Regions from separate parts of the Ferdinandcohnia salidurans genome, predicted to be linked through region 2. Evidence: riboswitches for the same ligand, from Rfam matches in the RefSeq annotation. Region 2 holds a riboswitch; each other region holds the start of a gene.
The links. A riboswitch is a leader RNA that binds a small molecule or an ion and turns the genes downstream of it on or off. The one in region 2 is predicted to bind thiamine pyrophosphate.
Positions count from the first base shown of each region.

Region 1: linked by a shared signal. The riboswitch ahead of thiT (energy-coupled thiamine transporter ThiT) and the one ahead of tenA (thiaminase II) in region 2 are both predicted to bind thiamine pyrophosphate.
Region 3: linked by a shared signal. The riboswitch ahead of thiM (hydroxyethylthiazole kinase) and the one ahead of tenA (thiaminase II) in region 2 are both predicted to bind thiamine pyrophosphate.
Region 4: linked by a shared signal. The riboswitch ahead of tenA (thiaminase II) and the one ahead of tenA (thiaminase II) in region 2 are both predicted to bind thiamine pyrophosphate.

Region 1 covers NZ_JBHUEK010000025.1:777,596-785,290, reverse strand. The annotation lists gene ssb (single-stranded DNA-binding protein) at 30-608, shown strand; gene rpsR (30S ribosomal protein S18) at 655-894, shown strand; gene thiT (energy-coupled thiamine transporter ThiT) at 958-1,539, opposite strand; TPP riboswitch at 1,614-1,715, opposite strand; gene ACFSFW_RS18060 (YybS family protein) at 1,946-2,875, shown strand; gene ACFSFW_RS18055 (DHH family phosphoesterase) at 2,903-4,876, shown strand; gene rplI (50S ribosomal protein L9) at 4,873-5,319, shown strand; gene dnaB (replicative DNA helicase) at 5,499-6,863, shown strand; gene ACFSFW_RS18040 (adenylosuccinate synthase) at 7,096-7,695, shown strand, end outside.
Region 2 covers NZ_JBHUEK010000026.1:123,806-131,500, forward strand. The annotation lists gene sigY (RNA polymerase sigma factor SigY) at 597-1,160, shown strand; gene ACFSFW_RS18800 (YxlC family protein) at 1,114-1,473, shown strand; gene ACFSFW_RS18805 (sigmaY antisigma factor component) at 1,460-1,663, shown strand; gene ACFSFW_RS18810 (hypothetical protein) at 1,660-1,869, shown strand; gene ACFSFW_RS18815 (YbjQ family protein) at 1,850-2,164, shown strand; TPP riboswitch at 2,244-2,407, shown strand; gene tenA (thiaminase II) at 2,508-3,188, shown strand; gene ACFSFW_RS18825 (ECF transporter S component) at 3,214-3,798, shown strand; gene ACFSFW_RS18830 (ABC transporter ATP-binding protein) at 3,811-5,274, shown strand; gene ACFSFW_RS18835 (energy-coupling factor transporter transmembrane component T family protein) at 5,295-6,065, shown strand; gene ACFSFW_RS18840 (thiazole biosynthesis adenylyltransferase ThiF) at 6,174-7,193, shown strand.
Region 3 covers NZ_JBHUEK010000009.1:26,140-33,834, forward strand. The annotation lists gene ACFSFW_RS06825 (DmpA family aminopeptidase) at 647-1,696, shown strand; gene ACFSFW_RS06830 (gamma-glutamyl-gamma-aminobutyrate hydrolase family protein) at 1,712-2,413, shown strand; gene ACFSFW_RS06835 (hypothetical protein) at 2,460-2,783, opposite strand; gene ACFSFW_RS06840 (HAAS signaling domain-containing protein) at 2,884-3,885, opposite strand; gene ACFSFW_RS06845 (PadR family transcriptional regulator) at 3,872-4,219, opposite strand; gene ACFSFW_RS06850 (YetF domain-containing protein) at 4,391-5,089, shown strand; TPP riboswitch at 5,177-5,286, shown strand; gene thiM (hydroxyethylthiazole kinase) at 5,348-6,172, shown strand; gene thiE (thiamine phosphate synthase) at 6,159-6,806, shown strand; gene thiD (bifunctional hydroxymethylpyrimidine kinase/phosphomethylpyrimidine kinase) at 6,806-7,591, shown strand; gene ACFSFW_RS06870 (NAD(P)H-dependent flavin oxidoreductase) at 7,680-7,695, opposite strand, start outside.
Region 4 covers NZ_JBHUEK010000023.1:8,010-15,704, forward strand. The annotation lists gene ACFSFW_RS14370 (glycine zipper domain-containing protein) at 163-621, shown strand; gene ACFSFW_RS14375 (lysozyme inhibitor LprI family protein) at 753-1,400, shown strand; TPP riboswitch at 1,566-1,666, shown strand; partial or broken gene tenA (thiaminase II) at 1,747-2,447, shown strand; gene ACFSFW_RS14385 (staygreen family protein) at 2,529-2,981, opposite strand; gene ACFSFW_RS14390 (DUF3231 family protein) at 3,138-4,145, opposite strand; gene ACFSFW_RS14395 (pectate lyase family protein) at 4,390-6,060, opposite strand; gene ACFSFW_RS14400 (AraC family transcriptional regulator) at 6,486-7,346, shown strand; gene ACFSFW_RS14405 (PAS domain S-box protein) at 7,475-7,695, shown strand, end outside.

The sequences.
Region 1 (7,695 bases), on a different contig from region 2:
TTTGAATATCCTGTTAGGAGATGGTTCTGATGATGAATCGCGTAGTTCTTGTAGGGAGACTTACAAAAGACCCTGAATTACGATATACCCCAAGTGGAGTTGCAGTAGCAACCTTCACGCTCGCAGTGAATCGAGCATTTACGAATCAGTCAGGTGAACGTGAAGCTGACTTCATTAATTGCGTTGTATGGCGCCGACCAGCTGAGAATGTTGCAAACTTCTTAAAGAAGGGCAGCTTAGCAGGTGTTGATGGTCGTCTTCAAACAAGAAATTATGAAGGCCAGGATGGCAAACGCGTATATGTTACTGAGGTTGTAGCAGAAAGTGTTCAATTCCTTGAACCAAGAAATGCAAATGACCAACAGCGTAGCGGTGGAGGTAACCCTGGTGGCGGCTATGGCGGTAATCAAGGCAGCTATGGTGGCAATCAAGGTGGTTTTGGCGGTAACCAGGGTGGAAACCAAGGTAACCAAGGTCAAGGCGGCTATTCTCCATTTGGACAGAGTCAGAACCCAAATCAAAACCAAGGACCTACAAGAGTAGACCAAGATCCATTTGCAAATGACGGACAACCTATCGATATTTCAGATGATGATCTTCCATTCTAACTTGTAAGTCAATCATATAATGAAAACTAAAAAGGAGGGAAAATCAATGGCAGGCGGACGTAAAGGTGGACGTGCAAAGCGTCGTAAAGTGTGTTACTTCACAGCTAATGGAATTTCACACATCGATTATAAAGAAGTAGATTTACTTAAAAAATTCGTTTCTGAGCGTGGTAAAATTTTACCTCGTCGTGTAACAGGTACTAGCGCAAAATACCAACGTAAATTAACAGTTGCTATTAAACGTGCTCGTCAAATGGCATTATTACCATATGTATCTGGTGAATAATAAAGAAAAGCGATGATCGCCTAATGCGGTCATCGCTTTTTTGATATTTTATTTAATGAACTACTAGAATCGTTTCTGTACTTCTTGTTTTAGTAAGAAGAAACGTGGTGAAGAAAGAATTAATAAGGTCATAATAATGGAACAGAAGATGAATGCACCTAAAAAAGTGATGCCGTTAGCTGTTAGAGAAAACCATACTGCTTCAAAGCCTTTTAGCTGTTCAGCGAAGAAGACAAAACCTGATACGAAATGCCAAAAGTAGCGAGCAAGGCTTCCAATGAAAATGGCACTAATGATTAAAGCTAATGACTTACCTTTGTTACCAGTTCTTAAGCTTTCCTGAACGCCATTTTTGAATAAACCGGCAAATCCAATGAAAGAAAAAGCTAAGAAATAGTCGATGGCACCTTGAACTGGATGGATAATCCAAGGATCAAAAATCACCTGTAGAAGTCCCCATAAAAATCCGGCAAGGAAACCAATTTTAAATCCCCACCTTAGTGCGACAATAAATATAGGTATCATTGCGAATGATATAGAGATGGAAGGACCAATTTTTATTGATGGTACAAACATGTCTAATGCTAGCGCTAATACGGCAAAAATCGCCGCTTCAATCATAGCCTGTAACCTAGTATTTCTCATAAAAAAAACCCCCTTGAAGTGTGTAATGAACAAAACGCACCCCAAAGGAGAACAACTTTAATAAAAGGTTAAGTTCTCATAAATCTCCACATTCCTACGCTAGCATTAACTAACAGGTTCGAAGGGTCTGAACTTTTAACGTTCACTCTCAGCAAATTGCTCCCCTTGTGGTTACGTTTATTAATTAATTACTATCATAATAGAAAATAGGGAAAAGTAAAACAAAAAGTTTCATCACAGTGAAACTTCAACGAAAGACTGACATGCCCTACTTCAAACGCCGAAGTCGCCAAATCCTATGGAAGTCCAAAAGTTGAAGACTTCCTTGTAAATCTTTAAAATAGAAAGTGGTTGTAAAACAGGCTCCTGTTTTTTGATGTGTTGCAATATAAGTTGAGGTGAAAAGGTGAAAAATACAAAATTATTAACAGAAGGTGCCATGCTTTTAGCAGTATACAGTGTACTGTTACTGGTCAGTCTATATCTCCCACTACTTGGAACGGTACTTTCATTCCTTTTGCCCATTCCATTTATTCTGTTTACAGTGAAGTATAAAGTAAAGCAGTCATTGTTGTTTATATTGATCGCCTTTTTCCTATCAGGACTATTAGGTTCTGTTATGGGGATTATACTTACGATCATGTTTGGAGTTACAGGGATTTTATTAGGTGAAATGATTAACAGGGGAAGAAGTGGAATCGAACTATTCTTAGGCGCATGTTTGTCCTATTTGTTTTCGATTGTGCTGCTGTTTGTCACGGTTAATCTCGTTCTGCAAGTTAACATCAATGAAGTACTAAAAGAAAGCACACAAGAATCTTTTGCAATGGCTGAGAGTATAATGAGGGCAACAGGGGGAGAAATGAATACAGAAGCCATTACACGGCTTGAAGAATCGGTTGAAATAATGCAATACATGATGCCAAGTATGTTTGTCTTTCTTGCGATGTTATTGGCTTTCATAACCGTTGTGGCGGTTAAACCTGTTCTAGTAAGGCTTCGGGTGAAAATGAATCCATTCCCGCCATTTCGTGAGATTAATTTTCCAAAGAGTATCTTATGGTATTACTTATTGATTTTACTTTTGAGCTTTGTTGAGATGGAAAAGGGGACATTTGGATATACCGCCTTTTTAAACTTCTTTTTTATACTGCAGTTGTTAATGGTCATTCAAGGTTTGTCATTTATTTATTATTACTGTCATCAAAAAAGAATTCCAAAGGCCGTACCGATTGTTCTAACGGTCTTAACACCATTTCTCCTTTATATTATTCGAATCTTAGGTATAATTGACTTAGGATTCCAACTGCGAAATCGAATTAGTAAAAAGAAGTAAAACAAAGCTTTAGGAGCTGAAAATTACATGCCAGACTTTTACAAAAGAAAGTTGTTTCGCTATCCCTTATATGCATTACTTGTTATCACAAGTATTTTTAGTGCAATTCTCGTTTATTTTCAGTGGGTGATTGGGTTAGCAAGTTTTCTGCTCCTTGGATTAATTACGTACTATTTGTACAAAGCAAACTCACTTCTAAAAAAAGAAATGGAGCATTATATCTCAACTCTATCCTATCGCTTAAAAAAGGTTGGCGAAGAAGCATTAATGGAAATGCCGATTGGGATCTTGCTATATAATGATGAGTTTCAAGTTGAATGGGCAAATGCCTACTTATCAAATTGCCTTGACGCTGATACGTTAGTGGGGAGATCTCTATATGATGTTGAGGAATTGATTGTTCCTTTAATTCAGCAAGAGGTCGAAAGTGAGACAATTACGTTAAATGAGCAGAAATTCAAGGTAATTATTAAGAGAGAAGAACGATTACTTTATTTCTTTGATGTCACTGAACAAATGGAAATTGTGCAATTATATGAAGCCGAGCGTACAGTGCTAGGAATTATCTTTTTAGACAACTATGATGAAGTTACTCAAGGGATGGATGACCAACGGAAGAGTTCATTAAATAGTCAGGTTACGTCAATCCTCAATGAATGGGCAAATGAACATGGTGTGTTTTTAAAGCGAACCTCATCTGAACGTTTCATTGCAGTGTTAAATGAAGAAATATTATCGAATCTTGAAAAAACAAAGTTTACGATTCTTGATGATGTTAGGGAAACGACAGCAAGGGATAGTGTAGCACTAACCTTAAGTATAGGGATTGGAATTGGAGTCCCAACCCTTCCAGAGCTAGGAGTTTCAGCACAATCGAGCTTGGACCTTGCACTGGGACGTGGTGGAGACCAAGTTGCGATTAAGCTTCCGAACGGTAAGGTTAAGTTCTATGGGGGCAAAACAAACCCAATGGAAAAACGTACTAGAGTCCGTGCACGCGTTATTTCACATGCTCTAAAGGAAATTGTCTCGGATAGCGATAAAGTCATCATCATGGGCCATAAATACCCTGATATGGATGCCGTAGGTGCTTCCATTGGGATATTAAAAGTGGCACAAATGAATCATAAAGAAGGATATATCGTATTAAATCCGAATGAAATTGATTCAGGTGTTGGGCGGTTACTTGAGGAAGTAAAGGAAAATACGGAGCTATGGTCATATTTTATTACGCCAGAGCAGGCTCTTGAAATCGCTTCAAATGACACACTGCTTGTTGTAGTAGATACCCATAAACCATCACTTGTGATTGAGGAAAAACTGGTATCAAAGATCGATAAAGTGGTTGTTATTGACCATCATCGCCGTGGAGAGGAATTTATTCAATCGCCATTACTCGTCTATATGGAACCATATGCATCATCGACAGCCGAGTTGGTGACTGAACTTCTAGAATATCAACCTAAGAAGAAAAAAATTAATATGCTAGAGGCGACAGCTTTACTAGCTGGAATCATTGTTGATACAAAGAGTTTTACGCTTCGCACGGGTTCAAGAACATTTGACGCAGCATCTTATCTTCGTGCCCAAGGAGCAGATACCATTCTTGTTCAGAAATTCCTCAAGGAAAATATGGATCATTTTAAAAAGCGATCGCGATTAATTGAGTCAGCATTTATTTATAAAAAAGGAATTGCGATTGCAAAAGGAAAACAAAATGAAACCTATGACCAAGTGATGATTGCACAAGCCGCAGATACATTACTGACTATGAATGATGTCGTCGCCTCATTCGTTATTTCCGTCCGACATGACTTAAGAGTGGGAATCAGTGCACGTTCACTGGGTGATGTTAATGTTCAACTGGTTATGGAAGGTTTAGGTGGTGGCGGTCATCTTACAAATGCGGCAACACAGATAGAAGACATAACAATAGAAGAAGCAGAAGAACGTCTACTTTTAGTAATAGATGAGTATTTAGAGGGAGGAACCAAGAAATGAAGGTAATTTTCTTAAAGGATGTAAAAGGTAAAGGGAAAAAAGGAGAAGTGAAGAACGTATCAGATGGATATGCTCACAATTTCCTATTCAAGCAAAATCTTGCAATTGAAGCAACATCAGCAAATATGAAGTCGTTAGAAGCGAAGAAAAATAAAGAATCAAAAGAAGCGGCTGAGGAACTTGCTCAGTCAAAACAGCTAAAGGAAAAGATTGAAGCATTGACTGTTGAGCTACAAGCAAAAGCGGGTGATGGTGGTCGTTTATTTGGCTCTGTAACAAGTAAGCAAATTGCAGATGAACTCGCGAAAAAACATGGCATTAAAATTGATAAGCGTAAATTTGATCTTCCTGATGGAATTAGAGCATTAGGTTTTACCAATGTTTCTGTAAAATTACATCAAGAAGTAACAGCAACTGTTAAGGTTCATGTCAAAGAACAGTAATTTCCATTGAAACTGAATAGGGAAAACAGATAGAATGAAGAATGTGGTTTTGTTTACATACAAGATCACATTTTTTATTTACATGAATGTTAATAAAGCTTTTACCATTGGAATTAAATAAAAGAGAAGTATAATAGATAGATAGACATAAAAAAGTATGTAAAGGGAGTGGAGAATAGTTGAGTGACATTTTTGCTGATCGTATTCCTCCGCAAAATATAGAGGCTGAGCAAGCTGTTTTAGGTGCTATTTTTCTAGAACCAAGCTCTTTAACTCTTGCTTCAGAAGTATTGATTCCAGAGGACTTTTATCGGACAGCTCACCAGAAGATTTTTGACGCGATGCTTAATCTATCAGATAAAGGTGAACCAGTTGACCTAGTAACGGTTACCTCCGAGTTAGCGGATGCGAAAATTTTAGATGAAATAGGTGGCGTTTCGTACTTAAGTGAATTGGCGAGTTCCGTTCCAACAGCTGGGAATATTGAATACTACGCGAAGATTATTGAAGAAAAATCAATACTACGCCGCTTGATTCGCACAGCAACAACGATTGCTACGGATGGTTATTCACGAGAAGACGAGGTCGATGCACTTTTAGGTGAGGCCGAAAAAAATATTATGGAAGTCGCGAACCGTAAAAATGCGGGTGCTTTCCAAAATATTAAGGATGTTCTCGTTCAGACCTATGATAATATTGAAACTCTTCATAATCGTGTAGGGGATATTACCGGTATTCCTACTGGGTTTACAGAGCTTGACAAGATGACAGCCGGATTCCAGCGAAATGATTTAATTATCGTAGCAGCCCGTCCATCTGTTGGTAAGACAGCATTTGCTCTTAATATTGCGCAAAACGTAGCAACTAAGACAGATGAGAATGTCGCTATCTTTAGTCTAGAGATGGGTGCTGAGCAGCTAGTAATGAGGATGCTTTGTGCAGAGGGCAACATTAATGCACAAAATCTACGTACTGGTTCCTTAACACCTGAAGATTGGAGTAAGCTAACAATGGCAATGGGTAGCTTATCCAACTCAGGAATTTATATTGATGATACCCCTGGTATTCGTGTGAATGATATTCGTTCAAAATGCCGTAGACTTAAGCAGGAAAGTGGATTAGGAATGATCCTCATCGATTACCTTCAGTTGATACAAGGTAATGGAAGAAGCGGCGAAAACCGCCAACAAGAGGTATCAGAAATCTCGCGTTCTTTAAAAGCATTAGCACGTGAATTAAAGGTTCCTGTTATTGCCTTATCACAGTTATCCCGTGGGGTAGAGCAAAGACAGGACAAGCGTCCAATGATGTCTGATATTCGTGAATCAGGGAGTATCGAGCAGGATGCTGATATTGTTGCGTTCTTATACCGTGATGATTACTATGATAAAGAGTCAGAGAATAAGAATATTATTGAGATCATTATTGCTAAACAACGTAACGGCCCGGTTGGAACAGTTTCGTTGGCATTTGTTAAAGAATATAATAAATTCGTCAATCTGGAACGAAGGTTTGATGATGCTAATATGCCACCAGGTGCGTAAGAAGAATGTTAAAGCGTACCTGAATACAGGAAAAAGACGTATCAAAGTGTGATGATACGTCTTTTTTTGTTTTTCTTACATATTATTGGAGATTAAGTCAAATAATAAAGACGAATGTTTAATTTTTATCACAATATAATGTTCGTATTTGGTTGTAATAGAGAAAGAAAACTGTTAAAATATTGACTGGAAATGAACAATATCTTTATATTAACCCTGGGGGTGCATAGTAATGTCAGCAGTCGTAGTTGTAGGAACACAATGGGGAGATGAAGGAAAGGGGAAAATTACTGACTTTCTTTCAGAAAAGGCTGAAGTAGTAGCTAGATATCAGGGTGGAAACAATGCGGGACATACAATCGTATTTAATGGAGAAACGTACAAACTTCATTTGATTCCATCAGGCATTTTTTATCCAGAGAAAATCTGTGTCATCGGCAATGGTATGGTAGTTGACCCAAAGGCATTAGTCAAAGAACTTGCCTATTTGCATGACAAGGGTGTTCATACAGATAATCTACGTATAAGCAATCGTGCCCATGTGATTCTTCCTTATCATATTAAGTTGGATGAATTAGAAGAAGAATACAAAGGGATAAACAAAATAGGGACTACAAAAAAAGGAATTGGACCTGCCTATATGGATAAGGCTTCTAGAGTGGGAATTCGGATTGCAGACTTACTTGACCGAGAAGTGTTTGAGGAAAAACTTTCACATAACCTTACTGAGAAGAATCGTCTATTCGAAAAGGTTTATGAAACAAAAGGTTTTTCGCTAGAGGATATCGTAGATGAGTATTATGAATATGGACAGCAAATCGTTAAATATGTT
Region 2 (7,695 bases):
GGAAATCTTCGGGCTTGAGTCTGAATGAGGGTGTGATTCTGACAAGGCTAGAGGAAATCTCCGAGCTTGAGTCTGAATGAGGGTGTGATTGAGACAAGGTCAGAGGAAATCTTCGGGCTTGAGTCCGAATGAGGATGTGATTGTGACAATGCCGGAGGATATCTCCGAGGTCGAGTCCGAATGAGGGTGTGATTCTGACAAAGCCAAAGGAGAAACGCCGAGGTCGAGTCCGAATGAGGGTGTGATTCCGACAAGTCCAAAGTAGAAACTCCAAGCATGAGTCCGAATAAGGGTGTGATTCAGACAAGTACAGAGGAAATCTCCAAGCTCGAGTCCGAAAGAGGGTGTGATTCTGACAAGGCCAAAGGAAATCCACAAGTTTAAGTCCGAATGATAGCATGATTCTGACAAGAACAGTGGAAAACTCCATTATTGAGTCAAAATGAGTGAATGTAATATTCGATAGGATGGGTTAAACTGTAGAAAATGAACATATTAAAACTTTTTAAAACTGAAAGTGAACTTTTTTATGACTTCGTACGTACTATTAGCGAAATATAAAAATAACCAAATCTTCTCGGGGGAGAATTCAATGCATGGATGAAAAGGAACTAATTCGCAGTGCAAAGCGTGGTGACTCACTCGCGTTTGCAATGCTTTTTAAAGAGCATTATCCTTTTTTAGTTAAGTATTTAATAAAAGTTACAATGAAACCTGATATTGCTGAAGACATCGCACAAGAGGCAATGATGAAAAGTATGGAAAAAATCAAAATGTATAACGGTAAAGCAAAATTCTCCTCATGGCTAATAACAATTGCGACGAACTTATACATAGACGATATCCGTAAAAAGAAACGCGAACAAAATTATCAGCAACAGGAGCAAGCATTACGCAAAATGAAGTGGCAATTCGAGAACCAATCTGAGGATTGGAATGATGTTCTTAATGCACTAGGAAGGCTTTCTGATGAAATTCGGATTCCAATTGTTCTCAAACATTATTATGGGTATTCGTATGAAGAAATCGCTGATATGCTTCATATCGCCATTGGTACTGTTAAATCAAGAATACATAATGGAATCCATACAGTAAGAAAGGAGCTGAAACCTCATGAAGAAAAACAAGCTAGTCCTACTAAACAACAAACAACAACATGAAGAGGATAAAGAAACGATTCAAGATATAAATGAAGCTCTTACTAAAATAGATCATCATTACTCGGTTTTCACTCCGGACCTACAAGTATTTGAACAAATGGTTGCAATTGAACAACAAAAACAAAAGAAGAAATTTAGAAGAGATTTAACCGCATTTATATTGGTTGCTCTATTCTTGATGACATGTCTAATATCCGCATTCTTCCAGCTACCGCTAGTATTTATCATCATTCAAGGCATTGCAACTATTAGCTTGCCAGTATATAGCTTCTTTCGTTATCGAAAACGGGTGATTGTCCATGAATACGAATAATACCCTGCTTTTATTAGTAGTTGTGATTATCGTACTTATTCAAGGTTTGTGGCTATTTTTAGATGCAAGAAAGCGGGGACATAATTATTGGTTTTGGGGAATATGGGGATTAATTCAAACACCGATGCCCCTTGTTTGTTATTTCATTTTTGCTAGAAAAATTTATCGACGTAAAGCAGGTAGGGAATGATGAGGGATATTGCAAAATATATTGTATTAATGATAGCCATTGTAGGACAAATCGTAGGAATTGTATTTTTGTTCATTGATATTTCAAAGGCACTGACATTCTATGCCTTTTACATGGTTGCCATTATTCTATTATTCGCCCTATTAGTATGGGAACGAAAACGAGAGAAAGAGGAGGATGACGAAAATGATTATCGTGACTACTGATTTTGTACCTGGCAAAGAAGTAAAAGAACTAAAAGGATTTGTAAGAGGGGGGACAGTTCAGTCAAAGCACATTGGAAAAGACATTATGGCTGGATTAAAGACAATTGTTGGAGGAGAAATCTCCGATTATACTGAAATGCTGGAAGAAGCCCGCCAAAAAGCAATTGGTCGAATGGTGGAAGATGCAAACGCAAAAGGAGCAAATGCAGTAATCGGGATGCGATTGCAAACCTCAGCTGTTATGCAAAATGCATCTGAAATTATTGCATATGGAACAGCAGTTTATGTAGAGTAACAAGTAAACCTTAAAAAAGCCTTGATAATTATTTCCAACATGTTATGATTGGAAATAAGAAAAATTGCATAAATAATTGTAATTCCACTAGGGGTGCCTTTAAAAAAGGTAAATGTATGGATGGGTTTATACCTTTAAATCGTTTACTTTAAGGCTGAGATTGAGGATTGATTTTTCATAACCTTGAGACCCTTAGAACCTGATCTGGTTGATACCAGCGTAGGGAAGTGGGTAGACGGGTCTCTTTATTTTTTATATGTCTAAATCCAAACCACTTTCTTTACGTTGTTAAAGAAGGTGGTTTTTTATTTTGTAAATAACAGTAAAGCGAGGAGAAATGAACATGTTATTTTCAGAAGAAATACGTAAAGAGGCAAACCATATTTGGGAGGCAAGTTTTGATCATCCATTTGTCAAAGGAATTGGAGACGGTACATTACCAATTAAATGTTTTCGCTACTATGTCATGCAGGATGCCTATTACCTAACTCATTTTGCAAAAGTGCAGTCTTTAGGTGCAGCAAAGGCAGAGGACTTACATACGACAAACCGACTTGCTATTCATGCTCAAGGAACTTACGAGGCCGAACTAGCACTGCATAAAAGTTTTTCGGAGAGACTTGAGATTACGGAGGAAGAAAGAAAAACCTTTAAACCTGCACCGACAGCATATGCATATACATCACACTTGTATAGAGCCGCTTATTCTGGCCATTTGGGTGATATAATTGCTGCTTTATTACCTTGCTATTGGCTATATTATGAAATTGGTGAAAGACTTAAAGATTGCAAACCAGAAGAGCCGATTTACCAGGAGTGGATTGCGGCGTATGGTGGGGACTGGTTTAAAGAACTAGTAGAAGAACAGATTGATAGAGTAAATAAATTAGCAGAAAAAGCGACGCAAGAAGATCGAGACCGTATGAAAGAACATTTTATGATTAGCAGTCAATATGAGTACTCCTTTTGGGAAATGGCGTACCAATTAGAAAACTGGCCTATTCTAGCAAAAATGTCTGTATGAACAAAAGAGAAAAGGAGAGGTATAAATGAGCAAAGGGTTAAAACTAACTGATATTTTGGTTACGATCGTAATCGCCATTGCATTCGGGATTGTTTATATTGTTTGGGGTTCTTTATATTATGTTGTAAAGCCCATTGGGCTACATGCCGACCAATTAATCTATGGAATGTGGTTTATTGCAGCGCCTGTTGCGTATCTTGTGATTCGTAAACCGGGTGTTGCCTTACTGGCAGAAATTGCAGCTGCCTCAGGTGAATTTATTTTAGGGTCTCCATGGGGCCTAACCGTTCTGCTGTACGGTGTTGTACAAGGGCTGTTTGCTGAAGCAGTGTTTATGCTATTTCGATATAAAAAATATAATATTGCTGTGGTCGTCTTGGCAGCTATAGCTTCTTGTCTAGGGTCAGTAATAATGGATTTTGCATATGGAGAAATAGGTGACTTAGCTGCATGGAATCTCATTTTGTTCCTAGTTGCTAGATTCGTAGGTTCCATCTTGTTTGCCGGTGTATTTGCTTACTATCTAGTAAGTGCGTTGGAAATGACAGGAGTAACAAAACTTGTACGCCCACTATCCAGCAGTGATTTTGATGCACTAGATCAAAAATAAAAGGGGTCGAATATGGAATCAATTGCCTTTGTAGAAAACCTTCGTTTAACATTTCCTGGAGATAAGTCCTTGCTTTTTAAGGACTTATCTTGCCATATTAAAAAAGGAGAGAAGATATTAATTCTCGGACCTTCAGGATGTGGGAAATCGACAATCCTTCAAGTATTAAGCGGGATTATTCCAAACTCAATAGAATTACCAATGAAGGTAAATAAGTTACAGATTCCCAAAGAATGGGGCTATGTTTTTCAGGATCCTGATTCACAGTTTTGCATGCCATATGTTGATGAAGAACTTGCATTTGTTTTAGAAAATCTACAAATTCCTAGGGAGCAAATGGACGAACGGATAAAAAGTCTGTTAGAGCAAGTTGGATTAGATTTAGAAGATTTCCACACAAACATTCAAACTTTGTCTGGAGGCATGAAACAACGTTTAGCCATAGCATCTGTCTTGGCATTAGAGCCGGATGTATTATTTTTAGATGAGCCTTCATCCATGCTTGATCCACTGGGTACAAAGGAAATTTGGGAAGTTATAAGAAATGTTGTGGAGGATAAAACAGTAGTCATCGTAGAGCACAAACTAGACCACGTCCTTCCAATTGTTGATCGAATTATCCTTTTTAATGAATCTGGAGAAATCATTGCTGATGGTTCAAAAGCTGAAATTTTTTCTAGCTATAAAACACTCATCAAAGAGCAAGGTATTTGGTATCCGGGGGTCTGGGAGCACTTTATTCAAGACTTTAAATGGATGGAATATGTAAATACAGAAGGTTTTAATCATCCATCTATTCGCCTTGAGGAATTTAAGGGATATAGACAGAAAAAGGAAAAAATATATGTGAACGATGTTCAAGTCCATGAAGGAGAATGGATTGTGGTCAAGGGGAGAAATGGTGCTGGGAAAAGTACCCTGCTTCACTCTCTAATGCAATTCATTCAAACAAAAGGTCACTATTCATTTTTTGGAGAAGTAGTTACATCTTCAAAGAAGCTCGATCAACTCATGACCTTTGTATTTCAAAACCCTGAGCTTCAATTTGTAACAAACTCTGTTTATGAAGAAATTGCGTATTCATTAAGAATTGATAAACGAAATGAACGAGAAATATCTGAGACTGTAGAGGAACTACTTCGAATCTTTCACCTCATAGAGCATCAAAATAAACATCCTTACCAATTATCTATGGGGCAAAAAAGAAGATTAAGTGTAGCAGCCTCAATTGTAAGAGATCAGCAAATTCTTCTACTAGATGAGCCTACATTTGGACTTGACTCAAAAAATACGTTTGCACTTCTTTCTTTACTAGAAGATTATAGACAAAAGAACAAAACGATCATAATGGTTACACATGATGAAAAAATTGAAGAGTATTTTGCGACTAGAAGCTGGACCATTGAGAATGGGAGATTAATCAAAGATCAATTGCTGAATCGGGCAAAAGTAAATCTTAGTCTCGTGCAAGTGTAATCAGGGAAAGGAATTTACTCATGGAAATTTTAAGTAAAGATACATGGCTACATCGAATAAATCCAAGTATAAAGCTGTTCGTGCTAGTCAGTTTATGTATTGCAGTATTATTCATCGATACTCTTCATCTACTTATTCATACCTCATTGGTCGTATTTATCTTATTTTTTGGATTCACTGGACATTCATTTAAACGAATCATACTATTTACTTTACCATTTTTGCTTATTTTTCTTTCAACCTCATCATCTATGATTCTATTTGGTAAAGGAGAGACGGTACTTTTTAAGTTGGGACTCATTACAATATCAGAGGAAAGCATTTATAAAGGATTAGTTGTTGGTTTTAGAGGAATTATATTTGCGGGTCTAGGCTTAACGTTCGCTTTAACTACACGTCCCGTTTTTCTGTTTTATTCGTTGATGCAGCAACTAAAGTTGCCACCTAAATATGCATATAGCTTTATGGCTGGACTACGATTGATTCCCATTATGATGGAGGAGTTCCAAACGATTCAAAATGCCTTGCGCGTTCGTGGGATTGAACACCAAAAAGGGATTCGCTCTATCTTTTTTAAACTAAAAGCATATTCGATTCCGTTATTATCACAAAGTATTAGACGTGCACATCGGATTGCAGTTGCAATGGAGGCAAAGCGCTTTTCGAACCAAAAAGATCGTACCTTTTACTATGAACTGACTCTTTCTAAGTATGATTTGATTTTTATTCTTTATTTCGTGATTATGTTAAGTCTTGGCTATTATTTCTCCAGTCCATTATTTTTAATATAGAAGTCCCGTTACTTCATGGAAAGGAACTAGATGTGTTACGATAATTTCAAGCTAAAGATAAAATATTATTTAGGATACACATGAGTTTGAGGGAAGGAATGATGTGGGGTGACTGAACGCTATTCTCGTCAAGAGTTATTTACTCCAATTGGATTGGAAGGACAAAAGAAGATTAGAAGTAAGCATGTATTAATCGTAGGTGCTGGTGCACTTGGTACGGGCAGCGCAGAGGGACTGGTTCGTGCCGGAATTGGAAAGTTAACAATCGTGGACCGGGACTATGTGGAGTGGACAAATTTACAAAGACAGCAATTATATAGTGAAGAAGATGCAGTCAATCGTATACCAAAAGCAGTTGCAGCAAAACAACGCTTAGAAAAAATAAATTCAGAGGTCGATATTCGGGCTCATGTCATGGATGTTTCTATTCAAGAGATTGAAAATCTCATTGATCATGTTGATTTAATAATCGATGCTACCGACAATTTTGACATAAGAATGCTCTTAAATGATGCTTCACAAAAATATAAGATCCCTTGGATCTACGGGGCATGCGTAGGGAGCTATGGTATTAGTTATGCAATCCTACCTGGTCAAACACCTTGTCTGCATTGCCTCTTAGAAACTGTACCGATGGGAGGACTAACATGTGATACGGTGGGAATCATCAGCCCAGCTGTACAGATGGTGGTAGCCTATCAGGTAACCGAAGCTCTCAAAATATTGGTTGATGATTACGATGCGTTACGGAATAAATTAGTTTCATTTGATTTATGGAAAAATCAACATACCGCAATTAAGGTTGATCGTGTGAAAAAGGAAAGCTGTCTTTCTTGTGGAACAAATCCAACCTATCCTTTTTTATCCTATGAAAATCAAACAAAGTCAGCTGTTTTATGTGGAAGGGATTCTGTTCAAATACGACCTAGTGAAAAAATCGAAAGAGATTTACATTCTCTTGCCGAACTTTTATCCGCCCAAGGAGGCAAAGTCGAAAGAAACCCATACTTACTATCATTTCAAAAAGGGCAAAACCGAATGGTCATTTTCAAAGATGGACGTGTTCTCATTCATGGAACAAAGGATGTATCAGAAGCTAAAAGCCTTTATCATCGATATTTGGGATAATTTCAAATTGAGAAACTTGTCGAAAAACTAGTGATTGACAATAACATGTCCACGGTGGTAATCTAACAAAGTATTAAGACTACTATAAAATGGAAGGGAGGGTAACGAAATGAAAAAGCTAAAGATTATTCCAATTAACTTTATACAATTCGTGACCCTTCCTATTGTAAATATAGTTTGATAATCCACGATTATCAAAATTAAGTTTTTCACAAAGGATACACAGGTCACGCTATGCGGACGTGTGTTTTTATGTGCTTTTTTAGGGCATATCGCGCTTGCGCCGGTATGCCCTTTTTGTGCCTTTTTGGGTACAACAACCACAAGGTTGTTTACTATAAAAATACTAAAAGAATAAGTGTTCAAAAGGAGGATGAAGAGGACCGCGTCGACAAAAACGCCACGTCCTGTGGCATTGTCGACACTAGCACGTCCTATGCGTCGAAATTTCAGGCGACGCAGCTTTGAGTACCGGAGCGAGGCAACTGCTTGAGTTAACATC
Region 3 (7,695 bases), on a different contig from region 2:
TAAGTGTGGGATACGTGCCTGATTGTTGGATTAGGAGTGGGGATAGGGACCGTAAGCGAGTGATACGTGCTCGATTGATAGAATAGTAGAGGAAAAGAGTAACGCAAAGACCAAAAGTGTAGCTAGATAACCTACTGAACACTCAAAAGAGGTCACTGTTTGGATAAAATTAGGAGAATGTGAACCTGCAAAGCCGCGAAAGACGCACGTAACTGGATGGAATTAGGAGAATGCGAACCATATGAAGGGCGCACGGTGGATGCCTTGGCACTAGGAGCCGATGAAGGACGGTACTAACACCGATATGCTTCGGGGAACACCGCGGAAGACACCTGTATTTGGATAATACTAGGAAACACCGAACTAGCAAAACCGCTAAACACGCCCGCATCTGGATAAAATTAGGGAACACCGAACCAGCAACACCGCGAAAGACGCCCGTATCTGGATGGAATTAGGAAACGTCGAACCAGCAACACCGCGAAAGACGCCCGTATCTGGATAAAATTAGGAAACAGCGAACCAGCAACACCCCAAACCATATCACTCAATTCCATAAAACAAAAATATCCCTCCCCACCTATACTCAACCCGCCCATCTAACCTATACTAATAACAAATACCAATCGGAAAGGGTTACACAAAAATGAAAAAAAGACTAAAAGATTACGGGATAAAAATCGGCAACTTACCAACAGGGGCTTTAAATAAAATTACAGATGTAAAAGGCGTAAGAGTCGGCCACTCCACCATATCAAACGGGGATATCCAGACAGGGGTGACGGCCATCATCCCGCATGACACAAATATTTTTAACAATAAAGTGGTTGCTGCTTCATATGCTATGAATGGGTTCGGAAAGACGATGGGAACTCTTCAAATCGATGAACTAGGCACGATTGAAACACCTATTCTGCTCACAAATACGCTAAGCGTGGGGGGTGTCGCCAATCACCTCATCGGGTATATGCTTGAGCAAAATGAGGAAATCGGTGATACAACCGGGACGGTAAATCCTGTCATTGGCGAGTGCAATGATATGTTTTTAAATAATATCCGAAAACAGTCAATCACAGAAATGAATGTCCGGGAAGCCTTGGAAACAGCAACAACCAATTTCGAAGAGGGCAGTATCGGAGCAGGGGCAGGAATGAAATGTTTTGGGCTAAAAGGGGGGATTGGTTCTTCGTCTCGCATCCTTACATATCCTCATGGAAAATACACCTTAGGCGTATTGGTGCTTTCCAATTTTGGGGAGATTGATCAGTTTCGCCTAAACGGAATTCATGTTGGGCCAATCATCAAGACGAAGCTCCCGACAAAAAGCGAAACGGGTGACAAAGGCTCCATCATGATTATTATCGCAACCGATTTGCCGGTGACTTCACGTCAATTAAAGAGAATCATCAAACGTGCATCGGTGGGACTTAGTAGAACAGGTTCTTTTATTGGTAATGGGAGTGGGGATGTTTTCATCGGTTTCTCAACCGCAAACACAATCAGTCATGAAAATAAAGGGGAACTACAAAACATAAAAGTCATCCACGAAGATGATCTGGATCAAGCCTTTTTAGCAACAGCAGACGCCACGGAGGAAGCGATTTTACAGTCATTACTAACTGCGAAAACGACAACAGGCCGAAATGGAACTACCCTTTATTCGTTGGCTGAACTGATGGGTGAGATTATTTCATAATGAGGGGGAATCAACATGAATAAACCGATTATTGGTGTGACCTCACATGTTGAGTTGGATTATAAACATACGCTGTCGAATGATTATATTCAAGCTGTGATTGAAGCCGGAGGAATTCCGGTTATTTTACCAATTGGCATTGATGAAGATGTTTCACAGATTGTCAGTAAGTTAGATGGGCTTCTTCTAACAGGGGGAGGGGATATTGACCCAACCTTATTTGGAGAGGAGCCACATCCGAAGCTCGGAACGATTTCACCTGGAAGAGACCATATTGAGCCTGCTATCATTCAGGAGATGTTAACTGCAAATAAGCCAATCCTTGCGATATGTCGCGGAATCCAGATTTTGAATATCGCGCTTGGTGGGGATATGTATCAGGATATTTATGATCAGCATGAAACAGTGCTTCTTCAGCACTCCCAGAAGGCAACAAGGTATCATCTTGCTCATTTTGTGAAAGCGAAGGGAGGGAGTTTGCTAGAATCCATTGCAGGGACTTCTGAGTTTAAGGTGAATACGTATCATCATCAGGCTGTTCGCCATGTACCATATCCACTTGAGGTTTCAGGGGTTGCTTCAGATGGAATCATCGAGGCAATCGAAAGTAAGGGACATTCTTTTGTGTTAGGTGTGCAATGGCATCCCGAAGGTTTGGCGGTCAATGGAGATGAGATTGCAAAGCGTATTTTTAAAAGATTTGTAGAAAGTTGCTAAGAAAAAAAGGAGTTAAGCCTTATACATGGGACTTAACTCCTTTTCCTTATCTCCAGTACTCTAAATACTCATAATTGTCGGTGGGAACTCTTTTAATTACTTCGTTCGCATCATTGCGATAAATCTCATATTCTCGGTAGATTTCAACTTTATTTCCATCGACAATTTCTGTGTCAACATACTGCATTTCCAATTCTGGCATTAGTTCCTCGTCTGAAGTATCCTCTTCCGGGTTTGCCGTCACTTCTTCGTCAGAAGACATACCAGATACAGAGATTGCATTTTTGTATTCATAGACATCATCTGATTCAATTACACCGGTCACAAATATAATAGCTAGAATCCCGATTGCGATCAAAAATTTATTCAAGGTCACCAAACTCCTTTGTTCCATATCTATTACTCATCTATATGCAATTGAGAAAAAGAATAGGACAACTAATCCAACCGGGAGTTTGGCTAAACACAAGTTATTGAATACGGGATTTACGGAATCCATCATAAATACTGATAGCCGCAGATACTAAGAGAATAGTAATCACACCAATAATCATTCTAGAGTTAAAGTGATCTGGGTTCATAGTGAAAAGGTCTTCGGTCATATAGGTGATAAAGCCAGGGTTCATGATATTCGGATATAGGAATATAACGATGAATACAATGGCTCCAATTAGTTCCACGGCTGTATTGGAAATGGCCAAGGCTTTCGTCCATTGTCCCTTGATTAATTTATAAATAGCAAGTGCAATTTCTGTAACAATCACAACGAGAACGATTGGCCAGAACTGTAACAAAACATCTTGGTTTAGGGCTGGAACCACAAATTCAAGACCATCACTTCCGCCTTCGTATATACCTAAAAGCTGATTGGCTTTAAAATATAGAGTTGCCCAGATAGCCGTCCATAGTAGTCCACCGAATACCTCAAACTTGGGAATGGCCTTCTTCTTAGGGATATACGTGATATTTTTTAAATCATCTGGAGTCCATTTCTTTAGACTTGCTGTTAATGGTTGGTCATCTTTTGATTTATCGGTTCTCTCTATAATGGCAAACACAATAGTCAGCCAGAAGAATGTTTGTATCGATACTTCAACCATTCTCCAAATGCCGAAACCGACAATTTCTAGTACAATATTAATAACAGTTTCCTCATCTTGTTGCCCAAGAAAATACTCAGGGATGATTGCGATGAGTGAGATCACAGCTGCTATCGGTATTATCATTTTTAATAAGGTAACATACACATCAAAATAACGTGGGCCAATAAGATGCATGGGCCGGTCGAGATACCCACTCGCCAATTTTGCGGGGCTCCCTAATTTTTCTAGCGCGGTTTTTACATCTTCTTCATTGTAATCGTCAGGCAGCATATCCTCGATGGTCGACCGTAACTCAAGTGCAATATCCTTCCGATTTTTTTCAGGCAGTCTTCGAGTGACTTCCTGAACGTAGATATCAATCAGATTCATAATCTTCCTCTCCCTCTAATAATCTATATAGCTCTTTCGAATTTTGAATCCATTCCTTTTTTAATTGTAAAAAGATTTCAAGACCGAACTCACTTAAGACATAATACTTACGTGGTCTGCTTTCAGATGTATCCCAGCTGCTTGTCACCAACTCCTGTTTTTCCAGACGGCGAAGCAAAGGATATAACGTACTTTGGTCAATGGCGATACCTGAACCCTCTAATAATTGGACTAGGGAATATCCATATTGGGGGGTTCGTAATTGACTCAAAACAGCTAGTGTCAACGTTCCTCTTCTAAGTTCAGTCATTAATGAGTTAAATAAATCACTCATTCACCCACCTCATTTTTTAATACTATATGATGTACAGTATTTGATTTATACTATGTATCGTACACTATTGTGGTGACGAAAGCAATTCTTCTTTTTAAAATTAGGTGTATTCATTAAATCGCATTATTAGGGATAAAATAAATTTCAACAAGTGAAAAAGGAGTTTTTTAGATGGATGCTTCACAAGTGATACTAAGGATCGCTCTTGGTTTTGTGGTGTTGTTTGTACTTGCAAGAATAATGGGAAGAAAAGAAATCAGTCAAATGACGTTTTTTAATTTTGTTTCGGCGATTGCAATTGGTTCCATCGCAGCCAATTTTGTGCTTAGTTCAGATCTTAGTATATCTAATGGAATATTAGCGTTGATAGGGTGGAGTGTTTTTACAATTGCAATGGGTTTTATTGATATAAAGTTTAAAAAAGCAAGGAAAATAACAACAGGGGAACCAATCATTGTGATAAAAGAAGGAAAGGTAATGGAGAATTCCCTTCGTTCGACTCGATTAGATATGGATGCTCTTAATTCATTATTAAGACAAAAAGGGTACTTTTCAATTAAAGATGTTCATTATGCCATTTTTGAAACTAGTGGACAACTTTCGGTGATGCCCTACGAACATAAAATGCCTTTCACAAAAGAAGATGCTCATGTTCAGAGCAACCCCTCTGTGTACCCAATTTCTACCGAGGTTATATCAGACGGTACGATAAACAATGTGAATCTTACCAGACTAAATTTAGATACGAACTGGCTAAACCAACAATTAAAAAATGCAGGAGTGACGGATGTATCTGAAGTCTTCTACGCAGAACTACAGAAAGATGGGACTCTTTACATAGACAACAAAGACGACAATATGTTGCATTAAGAACCATAGGGACGGTTCCTGTGGTCCCTGATTTTCGAGGGAGCCACTAGAACCGTCCCCGTGGTTCTGTTATAATAGACTCAAATTGAATAAATGTAGGGGAGCTCACACTTGTGGGCTGAGAGTAAGCGAAATGTAGCTTTGACCCTTTACCTGATTTGGATAATGCCAACGTAGGGAATGTGTGTAAGTATGACGATTCATGCGGTATATCTATTTTCAGGTATACCGCATTTTTTATTTGAATGGAGGATAACCATGTTTGAGCAAATCTTAAAAAACGTTAGGCAACATACGCCGCTTGTCCATAATATTACAAACTATGTGACGGTTAATGATGTGGCAAATATCGTCCTTGCATGTGGAGGTTCACCCATTATGGCGGACGATCCGAAAGAAGTGGCGGATATTACAAGCATTTGCAATGCGCTTGTGATTAATATCGGTACTTTAAATGAGAGAACGATAGAATCTATGATTTTAGCAGGGAAAGCAGCAAACAAACTAGGGCATCCTGTAATTTTGGATCCAGTGGGAGCAGGTGCGTCTAGCTTACGAACCAATACTGTCTATCGACTTTTAAATGAGGTACAATTTGCTGTTATCAGAGGAAATTTATCGGAAATAAAAACAGTACATGCAGGTAGTGGGAATACAAAAGGTGTGGATGCAGCTGCAGAAGACGTCATCAACGAAGGTAATCTCGATGAAATGGTTCAGTTTGCAAAGCAGGTAAGTAAACAAACAGGTGCAGTCATTGCAATCACAGGTGCTATTGATATTGTTGCGAATACGGATGATGCTTTTGCGGTCAGAAACGGTCACCCAATGATGTCAAAAATCACAGGGACAGGCTGTATGCTTACTTCTGTTGTAGCTGCTTATGGTGGAGCGAATCCTGGTGACATTTTAAACAGTACAGCCGCAGCGGTGAGTGCGATGGGATATTGCGGTGAATTGGCCCATCAAAAAGTAGAAGAAACGAACTCAGGAACTTCATCATTCCGTATGTACTTGATTGATGCGATGAGTAAACTAGATTTTACACAATTACAAGGTGGTATGAACATTGAAAATCGATAAAAAATGTATGCAACTATATGCAGTAACAGACCGTGCCTGGACAGGCAGCCAAACCTTAGTTGAACAAGTGGAAACAGCATTAAAAGGTGGCATCACATTCCTTCAACTTAGAGAAAAAAATCTGGGGTATGATCATTTTTTACAAGAAGCTATTGAACTTAAAATGTTAACGGCTTTCTATGATGTTCCTTTTGTTATTAACGATAATGTTGAAATTGCGCAAGCTTGTGATGCAGATGGTGTGCATGTTGGGCAAGAGGATATGCCGGTTGAAAAGGTACGTGAAATGATTGGGCCAAATAAAATTCTCGGTGTGTCGGCTCAAAATGTAGAACAAGCGATTGCTGCTGAAAAAGCGGGTGCAGATTATCTTGGAATTGGTTCAGTATTTCCAACAGGTACAAAAAAAGACGCGAAACCGATGACATTCGAAACTGTTCAAGAAATTTGTAAGAGCGTTTCGATTCCCATTGTTGCAATTGGTGGGATTAATAAAACGAATATTTTAGAGTTGACTGGAAGTGGGGTAGACGGTGTTGCGGTAGTATCGGCAATCTTTGCACAGTCCGATATCCTTGCTGCAACAAAGGAATTACAAGAGCTTTCAGCTAAGATGTTAGGGAGTGAAGGATAATGAAAAAGGTATTGACGATTGCTGGCTCTGATTGTAGTGGGGGAGCGGGTATTCAGGCAGATATTAAAACAATTACTGCCCATAATATGTATGCAATGAGTGCCATTACGGCTCTTACTGCTCAAAATACAACTGGCGTATACGGAGTTCTTGATTCGACTCCTGAATTTGTGGGGCAACAGCTGGATTGCATCATGACTGATATTTTTCCTGATAGTGTAAAAGTTGGGATGGTGTCATCACCTGAAATCATCCATAAAATCGTGGAAAAATTAGAAGAATATAAGCCTTCAAATATAGTAGTCGATCCAGTCATGATATCAACAAGTGGAAGTAGACTTTTGAGTGAATCGGCAATGGACGCCTTGATTAGTCAATTAATTCCGCTAGCTACGATTATTACACCAAACATTCATGAGGCTGAGGCGCTTGGCGAGATGGAGATTACCTCGAAGGAAGACATGCAAGTGGCTGCCCAAAAATTGTCCGAAACCTATAAAGGTGCCATTTTAATTAAAGGTGGCCATCTTGAAGATACAGCGGATGATCTATTATATAGTAATGGCGAGTTTACATGGTTCCCAGGAGAACGTATTAGTAACCCGAACACACATGGCACAGGTTGTACGCTTTCATCAGCGATTGCTTGTAACTTAGCAAAAGGCCATGATATTAAAACAAGTATACAGGAAGCAAAACAATATATTACGGGAGCAATAGAAGCGGGACTTGATCTTGGAAAAGGTAGTGGACCGTTGAATCATTGTTATGCCATAAAGAACTGATTTTAGGAGCAGTGTCCGAAGCGGCTGTGTCAACTTCGGACAAGGCACCGTTGAACAAGCAAGCCAGTGTCTGAAGCCGAGGACAATACTAACATTTTATGTCC
Region 4 (7,695 bases), on a different contig from region 2:
GGTATAGGGAGGATAATAATGAATCCTCTCTTTTATTTTGTGTCTGTTCTTACGGATGTGGTTATCATTAAAAAACGAAACTAAATCATGTTTCATTCGTAAATAAGGTATAAGAAATAAATGAACCTTGGCTAAATTAAGATCCCATTAGGCGGTGGTATAGTGGAAAATCATGTAGATGACATTAAAACAAATATAGAGAAACTAAGGAGTACCATAAGTAATGAACTTTCAAAAAAGCTTGATTTAAATAAATGTGAACGAGTGGTTGAAAAGCTGGATTCTTTTTCGGCAAGTTGTGAAGAGTGTCAGCAACATCTAGTTGATTTAAAGAATCATTTTACTCAACTGGAAGCGAATGACGATGAAATTGATAAGGACAGTAAACATCATAAACAAGTGATCAAAGGAATTGCTGCACATCTTCAAAAGGAACATAAGTTGGTACCTGAAGGGATGTATCTCACATTATACATGTCTATAGGTATGAGTTTGGGTATGGTGTTTGGATTAACGATTTTTGATAATATTGCATTAGGGTTGCCGATTGGGATGAGCATCGGCATTGCGATTGGTGCTGGTTTGGATGCAGATGCTAAGAAAAAAGGGAATACAATATAGTCTTTAGGACACTTACAAATGTGAGTGTTTTTTGTTTGGGTTAGGTGAGAGTTGCTTAACAAATAATTTGAACTTTCTTAAAAACTACTGGAAAATTTTATGATATACTGTTTAGTAGAGGAGGCAGTGTAATGAAAAATAAACAGCGATTACTAACTGTAATGACCATCATAGCATTTTTCTCGTTAGTTGCTTGTAGTAACTCAACGGATGAGGCAAATGCTAAACCAGAAAACGAAGAATCAGAAACTAGCACGAATTTAAAAACAGAGGAAAAACCAGCTACCAATGAGAAGTCTGGTGAAATAAATAAATCTGAGAGTCCTGAAAATACTCAGATTAAAAACAAAGAAGAGACATCTAAAGAACCATCTACGACTGAACATGACGAGACATCGAAATCTAGTAACAAGAATGAAATAACCGAAGGTATGAAGGATGCATATCTTAAAGAATTAAATAAAATGGAAGAAGCAGATAGAAACGCCGAAGATACAGCAACAATGGCAGAATTGGAAGAACAAGAGGCGGCAAGGTATAAAAAGTGGGATGAAAAATTGAACGAGATTTATGGAATGTTAAATGAACAGCTTGACTCTGAACAAATGAATCAATTACGAGAAGAACAACGAAATTGGATTAAACATAGAGATGAAACCGCAAAAGAATCATCATTGAAATATAAAGGTGGCTCGACGGAAACCTTAGAATATGTAGCTACCCAAGCAACTATGACAAGGGAAAGATGCTATGCGCTGGTTGCAAAGTATATGAATTGATTGTTTGATGATTAAGATAAAAATGAGTTGGCTATAAATGCCAACTCGTTTTTTTTACGGGATGCTGGAACATGTCCATTGACTCAAGCGGGATAAATGGACATGTCTTACTTGCCTTTTCGTATCCGCTATGTTTAACTAGTATCTAGTAACTTAATAATCTAACAATTCGACTAGGGGAGCATGTTTGTGCTGAGAGATAGAGATATCGACCCTTTGAACCTGATCTAGGTAACACTAGCGTAGGGAAGTGGAGTTGGCACGTTATGTGTAAACAAACGATATATATTGCCTAACCCATTTCTAGTCACTAGTGATGGGTTTTTTTTATCTCCCCCAAGGTCAAATGGAGAAAGGGGACAAGAAAGTGAGCAGTCTTTTTACTGATCGTTTATGGAATCGAGTGGAGCCTATTTGGAATTCGTATTTGGAGCATCCTTTCGTGAAAGGGATTGGCGAGGGTTGGTTGGAAAAGGAAAGTTTAAGCATTATATGAAGCAGGATTATGTGTACCTGATTGAGTATTGCAGACTTTTTGCGTTGGGGAGTGCGAAGGCCCCGGATTTAAAAACGATGTCCATTTTTGCAAACCTTTTGCATGGTACGTTGGAGATGGAGATGGATCTTCACCGCCAATATGCCGCAAAGTTTGAAATATCTCCAGAAGAGCTCGAGGCGACTAGACCTGCATCAACTACAACATCTTACACAAGCTACATGTTGAATGTAGCGCAACTTGGTGGTGTAGAAAATGTTGTCGCTGCAGTCCTAGCCTGTGCATGGAGCTATAACTTTATTGGAAAAGAGCTCGTCAAATGGCCTGGAGCAGTTGAGCATGAATTCTATGGGGAATGGGTGAAAATGTATTCATCCGATGAGTTTTCAGCGTTAGCGGAAGACTGTAAGCAGCTTATCAATGAAATCGCAAGCGGAAAACCAGAGCGAGATTTAGCAGTACTTGAAGAAATCGTCGTCAAAACGAGTATGTTTGAATATATGTTCTGGGATATGGCCGAAAATCTTGAGGAGTGGCCGATTAATCTATAGGACAAGTGGTTAGGTTCCGTGCACATGTTCAGTCACGGAACCTTTTTTCGTAATAAAATTTCCACAAAGTTTCGATTTCTTTCATATGGAATAATCTTGGAAAGTAGCCCAATTTTCATGTCTAGCAAACTGAGGATAGGCAGAAGTGAAGGTAACTATGATGGGAGCGTGGTCAAGAGTAGGGTAAGCATTGAATAAAAATCGATCTCCGTATCGAATAGCTGTTAAGGCAAGTGGCAATTCACGTCTAAAGATTTCATTTCGCTTTGCTGCAACTTGTAGGTTATATTCTCCTTGATCAATATATAAATAAACCTGGTAATGGAAGTGACTTCCATCTGTTCTCCATTCACCTAATACTTCATCTCTCATCGAATTAATTTTATCCCAGGCATAATGATAGCCTATTGTTAAAAATAATTCGGCAGTTGTATCAGAGTGTGTTAGTGTGTAATATCTTGGAATAATGGGTGCTGTAGCAGTAACGCTATCCCTGTATTCGACCGATAATTTGTCGGGATTGAATGTGCTCAAAAAATCATCTCCTGTCGGATATTAAATCTTATTTAAGTCCATTAATAATTCCATCATTTATATATATATAATTCAATGTGAAAACATGAAGATTTTTTATCGTGCAAAAAGGACTAGGAAATTAAATTTCCTAGTCCTTTATTAGGCTAACTAGTCTTATACTTTTCTATCTACTGCTTGGGGAGGTTGTTCAAACCATTTTTCTTTTATCGCTAACAGTAAGCCCATTCCATAAAACTTTTTCATATCATCTGATATTTTATCTAATTTTGCAACTATATCCGTTCGTAAACTGGAAGTCATAGCTTGATTTACCATAGTAAAACAGAATATACCTAAACAAGTATTAGCAAAAAACAACATTAATTTATCGGAAAAAGGAGATATCTCTATATTCGAAATTTGATAGTCTCCTGAAGCTGAAATCGGAATATTTTCTTCTTCAAGAACTTCTTGAAGTGAATGTAGAACTTTTTCGATCCCATCTCTGCCTTTTCCAAAGTGTTGTTTCAAATCTTTTTTTTGGGCTAATTTACTAAAAGTAACAAAAATCATCTTTGAAAACTGTCCCCTATAGATAATCCTTGAAAGATTAGCTATCTCAGCAGCGTTTAAAGGTCTTGAACTACCAATAAAACCATTGAGATACATGAAGTTTTTAGCATATTCCACCTCACTATCGATTGCTACTTGTGGAGGTTTCAAATATACGCCTTTGGATAACATGAGGTCTACAATTTCATTCTGGATATTTACAGAAAACGTAATGTTACCTTGAAAATGATTCCGAATATCGCTTCTTGGGCAATCTGATAATGCAATAGGATATGTACTCATCGCGAGATGTGTTAAATCGAAACAAAAATTCAAAATAAATATATCAGAAAATACTTTGGTCACGTCCACACTTACATCTTCATCGGTAAAACCAAGAGGGACAGAAAGATTTTCTTTATTAAAGATATCATTAAGTTCATCAAGATTCTTTTCAGATTGAATTAACATTTTTTCAACAATGTGTTTTATATGACTATCTTCCGTACTTACCAAAAAATATTCAAATAGTCTTTGTTGCATACTGCTCATTAAAAACGAAGACCAAATATTAGATACCTCAGTTGCGGTTAATTTTAGAAATGGCAAATGTTCATTTGATTGTTCCATCTTAGATCCACTCCTTTCTAAATAGAATATTAAACAAAATAGTAGTTATATGTATAAGAGCAGTAGGGATAGTTACTACCCTATTAAAACATAGTTAGTTTTCCCATTTTGTTTAATAATTACTATGAAGAAAGTCGAGAAGATATAGGGAAGTTCTTAGAACAAAGCAGGGTCAAGGGGACAGGTTCGTGACCTAGCCGGATCACGGAACCTGTCTCTCTGAGCCTACAAAATCGTTTTTCTATTACTGCCCTTTGCTGTTAGAGGTGTAGTCAGTTTTTAACCAGGCGATAGGGCTCATATTTACTTTGTTCACACCTGCATATTTTGTAAGTGTTGGAACAACGCTGTCTAATGGGACCACGTTATACGTATAAGGGAGTTTCTCGTCATAGTTATACTCAAAGACAAATGGATCAGTTGGTGGGTTCATTTTACTCATATTTTCACTTCCAACAATATGAGAAGACCATGCCCAATTTCCAATCGTAGATTTATCATGCCATGTAAATCCTTTTGTAAATAGATTTTCCCCATTGTTGTCCCAACTGCTTCCTGTATACGTTCCATATTGATTGGAGATTTTTGAGTTTACAATTAAGTTTCTATTATAAGCTGCTTGGAATAAATCAGCCCATTGGGCATCCATATTTTTAGTATCTAATCCCTGAATTTCCGCACCTGTGATTGGCTCGTTAATGTCATTGAATACAGATGTATCTGCTGCAATTGAGGCACCATTTCTAGCATTTAGTGCTCGTGAAAGTGTATCTGTACCGAATTCAGCAATTGCGGTAACATTCTCTAAAATCGCATGATGAGTGGAATTATCCAAATACAAGTTGTACGCATGACCAGAACCTTGGCGTATCATAGGGATTCTCTGTCCAACATTGGTATACGTATTATAAGCGAGTGTTAAACGTATTCTTTGATTGCCGTCCTTTATCTCATTACCACTACTTGACACATAATTCACATAGTCTTTATCACCAGAACCCGATAAATGCACCTTACTGTGGTACGCAGCATAGGCCATGATTTGTTCTTTAGTGGCACCTTCGTTACGCATGTTGTAATACACGCTATCGGAATTCAATTCATTTGCAGCATATTTCTCTTCCATAAACTGAACCGTTTGATAAATATCACTATCTGTTGAAGGATTTTCATCCGCAGGTAATCCGAATTCAGACCAGGAAATCGTGATGTTGGAGCCACCGTTCTCCGTATCAATTAATCCATCTGCTGCAATCGGAAATTTACAATGGTCAATCCATACATTATTGGCGCCATTTATTTTAATATAAGTCCAGCCTACTTCCTTGTGTTTTCCTGTATCATCCCATTGCCACATGCCATCAAAATTCAGATTACGTATGACAATATCGTTCGTTGACCGTTGTAATTTAAACTCGACAGATCGAATCGTTTTTCCTTTTTTTGAAAAAATCGTAAGTCCGTCAACACCATCAATATTTAGTTGTGAAACACCAGAAGTTGCTATTTTTGGATTGGTAAATCCGTTCATAGGATCCCGGTATTTCGTAATGAAACGATACTTTTTTGTTTCCTCAGAACTCAGATTTAAATGTTTCCACCCAAAATTTAAATCCTTGGCGATTTCAATTACTTTCACTCTTCCAGCCTGTGAATCCAAAATGGCCTGTAAAAAATCTCTTTCTGTTTTGACCTGTCGATAATAGGGTGTATCAATGTATTCACTTCGGTCATTCACCCCTAATGAGGCATAACCAGAAACAGATAGAAAACTATTGTCATAATCTTTGATATACCTAGTAGTGTTTGGGATCGAATCGATTTCTGCAGCGTGAGCCGTTCTGTTTCCGTTCAAGAAAAATGGTGCAAATAAGGATAAAACCAGGACCCAGACCATTGCTTTTCTAAACTTCATAATATACCACCTTTGCAATTTTTTTAATTCTCGATGTAAAACAAATGTTAACAAACGTTTAAATTTCACCTCCTAGCGTACATCTAACGGTAATCATCAGATTATTTTGCAAACCCTTTCATTAGAAGGGGATCAAAAACTTCTATATTAGTTTAGCAAGCTTCTCATTACATATTTTGTGAGAAGAAGACGTTATTGTTTACATTTTCGAATATGTTTAAGGCCTGTACACAGGGGAGGGGTGCCTTTGTCCTAGTTTCTTTTTATATTAAATAGGAGTAAAGTTGTGATTCCTTAAAAAATGAAGGATATGGGCAGATGAACATGTAATAAAAAGAACATAAATAGAGTAATAGTTTTAAAGCGAGTACAAAGGGAAGAACAAACTAAGGACTTTGTTGGCTCATTTGGAGAGGAGTGGAATAGTGGTACAAAAAATAAGTGTTTCTCTTCGTGAACAGCCTTTTTATATCAATCGTTTTAGTGGTTACTATCCGTCGATGGCAACACATCATCTGCACCAAGATTACGAAATTTATTATTTATCCAAAGGGGAACGGATTTACATCATTAATGGGGAAGAGTACCTAGTGAAGAATCAGCATCTCGTTTTTATTGATAAAAATGTGATCCATAAAACGGTTAAGAAAAGCAATCAAGTATATGAGCGAATGGTGATAAATTTTAGAGAGTGTTTCCTGGGTTTAGGCGAACAACATATCGTGAAGCAGCTTTTTGAAAATGGTCCATACATTATATCGATTCCCCAAAATAAAAGAGATTTAATCAACACTATCATAATGAGGTTATTCGAAGAGTACCAGAAGAACCTAAAAGAAAGGGATTTGTACCTTAAATCTTTGTTATCACAACTATTAATTGAAAGTAATAGATTGTTAGAGGGAGCGAGACCTAAAGAATCGATGAAAGTTTCTAGCCATCAAGATAAGACTGGTAAAAATGAAATTGAAAAGATTATTTCATTTATTAATAACAATTATACAAATGACATTTCTCTTGGTGTACTATCTTACCAGTTTCATGTGAATGAGCAGTATATAAGTAGGCTCTTTAAAAAATACACAGGATGCAGTTTTATTGAATACTTGAATGCAGTTCGTATAAATGAAGCAAAAAGGTATTTAATATTTACAACCATGAAAGTGAATCAAATTGCAGGAAAAGTGGGCTATTCTAATCATGTCCATTTTTGGCGTGTATTTAAGAGGAATACAAGTATGTCCCCAAATCAGTTTAGGATATTAAATCAGAACAATAATCTATAATTTCTTCAGTTGGTTGAAGTACTGACTAAAAAGGTGCAAAATGTAGCATAATAAAAATTTAAACTAACGATAATATTAATTAGATGGTATTATACGTTAAGAGAGAAATTACATAGTAGAGGTAGTTTATGTTACATTTTATTAATCGATTTGAACAAGCTTTTCATTATTCACCTATAGGCATGGCCTTGTTTTCACTAGAAGGGCTGTGTTTAAAAACAAATCCAGCACTATCAAAGATTACAGGCTATTTGGAAGAGGAATTATTATCTCTTACTTTTCAAGAGATTACCCACCCGGATGATTTAGAGGAAGATCTCAGACATGTGCAGGAACTAATAGAGGGTAA